DNA from 2 places in the Rhizobium sp. F40D2 genome. Region 1 is predicted to be linked to the other one. Evidence: predicted binding sites of a transcription regulator. Region 1 holds the regulator's gene; the other holds the start of a gene.

Region 1 (3,415 bases):
TCGCTCGAACCGCAGCGGGGCACGAGAATAGGTGTCATAAAGCGGCGCGGCTTCGGCCATGGCGCGGGTCTCCCGATCAGCGTTATTCAACAACAGACTCCGGCTAAGAAAACCAGGTCCGGAAAATTAAAAATGCCGCCTCGCGGCGGCCAGCGGTACTATTTCCTTTTCGCGCTGCAATGTCAACAAAACTGCGCCCTTAGCGCATGCAGCAAGCTTGTACAGCGGTGTTTTCGACCTTCAACAGGCATTATTGCAGAAATGACACGCAGCGGAAGCAAGTTGGGGAAAACTCGGAATTCGATTCATCCGGATTCATGCGACTCTTGTCACGGAGTCAGGCTCACACTAGGTTAAAGTTCAATTACTAGACTGCATGCGGCGGAACTAGTCACCAAAATTGATCAAGCGTTTCTTGTTTCGGAGGCTTCCGGGACAACGGTGAGGGATTCTGCCATCACCAACGCAAAAGGTGGAGACAGGGCATGAACTGGACAGACGAGCGGGTCGAGAAACTCAAGAAGCTCTGGGCCGAAGGACTGAGCGCCAGCCAGATCGCGGCGCAACTTGGCGGTGTCAGCAGAAACGCCGTGATCGGCAAGGTGCACCGGCTGAGCCTTCCCGGCCGCGCCAAGGCCGGCGGCACGGCCGCCACGGCGCGGACGCCGAAACGCAATACATCGGCGCCGCGCGCACCGAACTATGCCTCGCGGATCGCCACCCGCACCGTTACCCGCCAGCAGGGCGCAACGATGCTGAAGGAAGAGATCGAAATCGAAACGGTCGAGGAAATGGAATACGTGCCGAAGGGCAACGTGGTCGTGCCGATCTCGCGCCGCCTCGGCCTGACCGAACTGACCGAACGCACCTGCAAGTGGCCGGTCGGCGATCCGCTGAAGGACGACTTCCATTTCTGCGGCTGCGAGTCCCCCGACAATTCGCCCTATTGCAGCTACCACCAGCGGCTTGCCTACCAGCCGGTCAACGAACGACGCCGGGCGGCAGCGCGGGCGAGCTGAGCGGGTAAGACATTGTCGACATGCGAAAACGGGCTGCAAAGCCCGTTTTTTTGTGGGGAATGGGTTGGGGGTGGCTGCCCCTCATCCGGCTGCCGCCACCTTCTCCCCGTAGACGGGGCGAAGGGGATATGCCGCAACGTCTCCGTCCCTCGCCTACGCCTCGCATGGCACGTCCCCTCTCCCCGTAAAACGGGGAGAGGGCTAGGGTGAGGGGCACTTGTTCGACTTTATCGGAAACCCCTCAGGCTTCCATCGAATAACCGGCACCGCGGACGGTGCGGATGACGTCCTGCATGTTGGAGAAGTTCAGCGCCTTGCGCAGGCGGCCGACATGGACGTCGACGGTGCGTTCGTCGACATAGATGTCGTGGCCCCAGACGCCGTCGAGCAGCTGCGAGCGGGAGAAGACCCGGCCGGGCGACGACATCAGAAATTCCAGCAGGCGGAATTCGGTCGGGCCGAGGCGGACTTCGCGGCTCTTGCGGTGGACGCGGTGGGTTTCGCGGTCGAGTTCGATATCGCCGCATTTCAGCACGGTCGACAGCACCTCGGGGCGGGCGCGGCGTAGCATCGCCTTGACGCGGGCGACGAGTTCCGGGGTCGAGAAAGGCTTGACGACGTAATCGTCGGCCCCTGTCGAAAGCCCGCGGACGCGCTCGCTCTCTTCGCCGCGCGCCGTCAGCATGATGATCGGCAGGCGCTCGGTTTCCGGCCGCATGCGCAGGCGCCGGCAGAGTTCGATGCCGGAGACGCCGGGCAGCATCCAGTCGAGGATGAGGAGGTCGGGCGTGCGCTCCTGAAGCCTGATTTCGGCCTCGTCGCCACGAAGGATGGTATCGACCTCGAAGCCCTCAGCTTCGAGATTGTAGCGAAGAAGCACGCTCAGGGCTTCCTCGTCTTCAACAACTGCAACTCTCGGGATCATGCGTGTCGGTCTCCTCGCGCATGATCCTTAAACCGGGGATGATTTAAGCAATGCATCCTGCGCAAAATCAGAAAATTGGCTGCGACCTCTTTGCGCGCCCCACATGGGCGCGCATACAATCTGCTGGTGGGCTGGTGCGCGGCTATTCCGTGACCGCGCCGACGGTGTTGGCGCTGTCGTCCTTCGGACGGTCGCCTTCCGGCTGTGCCCCGGTTGCCATGTAATAGATCGTCTCGGCGATGTTGGTGGCGTGGTCGCCGATGCGCTCGATGTTCTTGGCGCAGAAGAGCAGATGCGTGCAGCTGGTGATGTTGCGCGGATCTTCCATCATGTAGGTCAAGAGCTCGCGGAACAGCGAGGTGTACATCGCGTCGATCTCGTTGTCGCGTTCGCGGATCGCATTGGCCTTGTCGGCAGCGCGCGTCGTGTAGACGTCGAGCACTTCCTTGAGCTGGACGAGCGCCAGCTCCGACAGGTGCTCGAGGCCGCGGGCGAGCTTGCGCGGGACGCCGGTGCTCTGCACGGCGATGACGCGCTTGGCGGTGTTCTTGCCAAGGTCGCCGACGCGTTCGAGATCGGCGGCGATGCGGATCGAACCCATGATTTCGCGCAGGTCCGAGGCCATCGGCTGGCGGCGGGCAATGGTGACGATCGCCTTGTCGCCGATTTCGCGCTCGGCGTGATCGAGGATCACGTCGTCGGAAATGACCTTCTGGGCCAGCGCGGTATCGCCGTTGACCAGGGCGCGTACGGCCTCGCTGACCATCTGCTCGGCCAGGCCGCCCATTTCGGAAATCCGCCGGGACAGGAACTTCAGATCATCATCATAGGCAGAAAAAATATGTGTCGATGCCATGGGGCTTTATCCTCGAATAACGGGAAGGCTCGGTGTCGCCAAAATCAGCCGAAGCGACCCATGATGTAGTCCTGGGTGCGCGGATCGTCGGGATTGGTGAACATCTTGTCGGTGTCGTTCTCCTCGACGAGATTGCCGAGATGGAACATGGCAGTGCGCTGCGAGACGCGCGCGGCCTGCTGCATGGAGTGAGTGACGATGACGATCGTGTAATTCTCGCGCAGCTCGTGGATCAGTTCCTCGACCTTGGCGGTGGCGATCGGGTCGAGCGCCGAGCAGGGCTCGTCCATCAGGATGACCTCAGGGCTGACGGCAACGGCACGCGCAATGCAGAGGCGCTGCTGCTGGCCGCCCGACAGGCCGGTGCCGGATTCGTGGACGCGGTCCTTGACCTCGTTCCAGAGACCGGCCCGCTGCAGGCTGGTCTCGACGATCTGGTCGAGATCGGCCTTCGACTTGGCCAGGCCGTGGATGCGCGGACCATAGGAGACGTTTTCGTAGATCGTCTTCGGGAACGGGTTCGGCTTCTGGAAGACCATGCCGACGCGGGCGCGAAGTTCGACGACGTCGATATCCGGATCATAGATATCGTCGCCGTCGAGGGTGATCTTGCCG
Region 2 (3,415 bases), 380 kb from region 1:
TGCCGGAATGGGACTTGCCGCGCACGATGTTCGGCGCCCCCATCAGCACACTCATGCCGTGCTCGTGCGAGGCGCGGGCGGCGTCGAAGCTGGTCGGGAATTCGGCAAGCCGCACGCCGTTGTCGATCGCCTCGTCGACATGCAACAGCGTGGCATCGTCATGACTTGCCACCGTGATGCCGCGCTCGGCGCAGACCTTGGCGATGGCGTTGCGATGCGGCGTCGAATTGCGCGCCGATTCCGCCTGGCGCTTGGCGACGAAACGGGCGAAGACCTCGTCGCTCAGGCCCCGCTTCTTCTGGTAGTAGAAGATATATTGATCCATCGTCTGGAACTGCCGCTGGCCGGGCGCATGGTCCATCAGCGAGACGAGCCGCACATGCCGGTCGTTTTCGAAATCGGCGAAATGTTCGAGCACATTGTCGGCCGAGACCTCGCAGCGCAGGTGGAGGAGGTGCTCGGCCCGCAGCCGGCCTTCCTGCTCCGCCGACTGGATGGCATCGGCCATCTCGCGCATCTCGCCATGTTCGAAGCCGCCGTCCTCATCCGCCCCCATGCGCAGGCAGTCGAATACCGTGGTGATGCCGGAGGTGACGATCTGGGCGTCATGCGCCTGGACCGCGGCGGTCTTGTTCCAGCGAATGCCGGGACGCGGCTGGTAATGGCCCTCGAGGTGATCGGTATGCAGTTCGACGAGGCCAGGAATGACATAGTCCCCTTCGAAATCTTCGCCGGCTACCGAGCTTCCCTCGGAAATGTCGGCGATCTTGCCGTCGCGAATGAGGATCGAGCCTGCGAGGATGTCATCCTCGAGAACGATGCGGGCGTTGGAAAACACGGTCTCTTTGCTCATCTCGTCGGGTCTTTCAGCTTTTGGCGCCGGAAAGCGGCAGCCAGGAATGAACTTTGAACGGGGCGCCGCGCGTTTCCTCGGTGAAGACGGCAAGGCCGGAAATCGTAATCGGCCGGCCGGTGAAATCGGCAAACCGCTCGGTCAGAATGGCTTTCATCACCGCGGCGCGTGTCTCGGGCACCTGGCCGGTAAGCGTCATATGGAAGCCGAAATCCTCCATCACATAAGGATAACCCCAGCGCTGCAGATTGGCGCGCTGGCTGTCGCTGAGCTTCTCCGGGTTGCGCCGCGCCATATCGGCTTCGGAAAGCGCTGCGCGAAACGGTTCGAAGGACCTTACCACCTTCGCGGCGAAATCCTGAAGAGGTTGATGAAGAGAACCGGGAACAAGGGCAAAAAAACGGCCGAGCTGGCCGAGCACCAGTTCGGGAATCTCGAAAGCTTCAGTGCGCGCGGCAAACTCCTCGGCGACCGCCATCAGATCCTTCTCGGTAACGGAGGCGGCGAGCGAAAACGGCGCCTTGATCGTCGCGTGAAAGCCGTAGCGGCGCGGGTCGGCGGTCAGCTCGAACTGCTCTGCGGCATCGAGCTGCGCTTCATCAGGCGCAGGATAGGTCTCGCCGGTAAAAGCATCGCGGCCGAGCCAGAGCGAGGCCGCGCCGGTCAGGGGATCATCCTTCGGCGGCGAGAAATAGAGAGCGTAGCGCAAGGCTTTTATCCTGGGGATCGTCGAAACGGGGAGCGCACTGTGCAGTGATTTGGCGGCGAACCGCAAGCAGGCTCCCGGCTAAAAGATTTCCGTGACAGAATGATGATGGCGGGCAGCGCCGCCACGACCTTTCGAGCGGATGGATCAGTGGGTTTTCGTGCCCATCAGCCGGTGGCGCAAAGCGTTCGAGGCGGCGTCGAAAATGAAGACGACGATTAGGATCAGGATGACCATGTAGGCGACGTTTTCCCAGTTGGCGTTGGTGCGCATGGCCTCCCACAATTTGAGGCCGATGCCGCCCGCGCCGACGGCGCCGATGATGGTCGCGCCGCGCACGTTCGATTCCCACTGGTAGAGCGTCTGGCTGACGATGACGGGAACGATCTGCGGCATAATGCCGTAACGATGGACGAGTACGGGTTGGGCGCCGGTCGATTTGATGCCTTCCCGCGGCTTGTTGTCGATATTCTCCAGCCCTTCGGAATAGAGCTTGCCGAGCGTACCAGTCTCGGTGAGGAAGATCGCGCCGCTGCCGGCAAGCGGCCCGGGCCCGAAGGCGCGCGTCAGGAACAGCGCCCAGATCAGCATGTCCACCGAGCGCAGGAAATCGAAAAAGCGCTTCAGGATCTGATTGAGCAGCCGGTTCGGCGTGATGTTGCGCGCCGCCAGGAAGGCAAGCGGGAAGGCAGTGAGCGATCCCAGCAGCGTTCCGAGGAATGCCATGACGATCGTCTGGAAAAGCTTGGTCCAGACGTCGCCGTGCTGCCATTCGCTGTTGTTCCAGATGTCGTCGAAGGCGAGCGACAGGTTGGACTGGTCGGGCTTGATGCGCGGCCCGGAGACCATGAGGCCGATGACCTCGCCGACCGGCTTGTCGAAGAAGGACGATTGCGTGTCGAAGATGAAATTCGCCCAGCCGATGAAACGCTTGCGGATCTTCACCCGGTCGACGGAGATGCTGACATTGCCGGCAAAGCCGAGATCGGCGAGCACATTGTCGTCATAAACGGTCATCCAGCCGGGTACTGGCCCGACGACCTTCGGGGCACCGCTCGAAACATCGACCGGGACGGTGATGCCGTGGGCGGTGACGACCGTCTGGCTCTTCGAAACGGTGACGGTCCGGCTGGTGCCGCTGATCGAAACGGTGATGCTGCCATCGGGATTGTTGGCCAGCCAGTCCGGATGCGGATTGTCGCCGAGCGGCGAGAAGCGCGGATAGCGGATGTCGATCGAGCCGTCGTCCTCGATGCGGAATTCCGGCTGAACGTCGTAGCTCACCCATTGGCTGAGATAGATGCCGACGCGCTCCCAATGCGCTTCGGCGAAAAGCTTGGGCAGGTCGAAGAACCAGACGGCATAAAGGCTGTAGAGCAGCGTCGCGATCAGGATCATCAGCCCGCCGAAACGCTGGCGGAACGACCGGTGGAAATATTCCGGATAGCGCGCTTCGATTTCGTTCATGCGGTTTGCGTCGATCACCGTCATGACAGCCTCAATGTTGCAGGAGGAAGGCATGCTCGCCGACGAGGCGGCGGCGCAGCCACGCGGAGAACTGGTCGACGGCGACGATCGTCACGAACAGCAGCAGAACCAGCGCCATCGTCTTGGCGCCGAAGCCGCGCGAGATCGAAAGCTTCAGTTCCTCGCCGATGCCGCCGCCGCCGACGGCGCCGATGATGGTCGAGGCGCGAACATTGATCTCGAGGCGCAAGAGCGCATAGGAGGTGAAATTAGGCAGCACCTGCGGCAGAGCCGCGAAACGCACGCGCTCCCACCAGTTGGCGCCGACGGCCTTCATGCCCTCATGCGGCTTCATGTCGATATTCTCGGCCACTTCGTAGAAGAGTTTG

The links. Region 1 encodes PhoB, which activates phosphate uptake and scavenging genes when phosphate is short. Its sites were predicted from a motif close to TGTCATNNANCTGTCAT; they were not measured.
Region 2: a site for PhoB is predicted at 1,654-1,670, ahead of ACS4RS_RS06930 (DUF1045 domain-containing protein). Genes of this name have one in related genera too.

Annotation. Positions count from the first base shown of each region.
Region 1 is NZ_CM131436.1:1,029,872-1,033,286, forward strand. Features, by position in the region: gene ACS4RS_RS04930 (aspartate aminotransferase family protein) at 1-60, opposite strand, end outside; gene ACS4RS_RS04935 (GcrA family cell cycle regulator) at 486-1,019, shown strand; gene phoB (phosphate regulon transcriptional regulator PhoB) at 1,261-1,944, opposite strand; gene phoU (phosphate signaling complex protein PhoU) at 2,087-2,800, opposite strand; gene pstB (phosphate ABC transporter ATP-binding protein PstB) at 2,845-3,415, opposite strand, start outside.
Region 2 is NZ_CM131436.1:1,409,163-1,412,577, reverse strand. Features, by position in the region: gene ACS4RS_RS06935 (alpha-D-ribose 1-methylphosphonate 5-triphosphate diphosphatase) at 1-853, opposite strand, end outside; gene ACS4RS_RS06930 (DUF1045 domain-containing protein) at 867-1,562, opposite strand; gene phnE (phosphonate ABC transporter, permease protein PhnE) at 1,707-3,050, opposite strand; gene phnE (phosphonate ABC transporter, permease protein PhnE) at 3,058-3,415, opposite strand, start outside.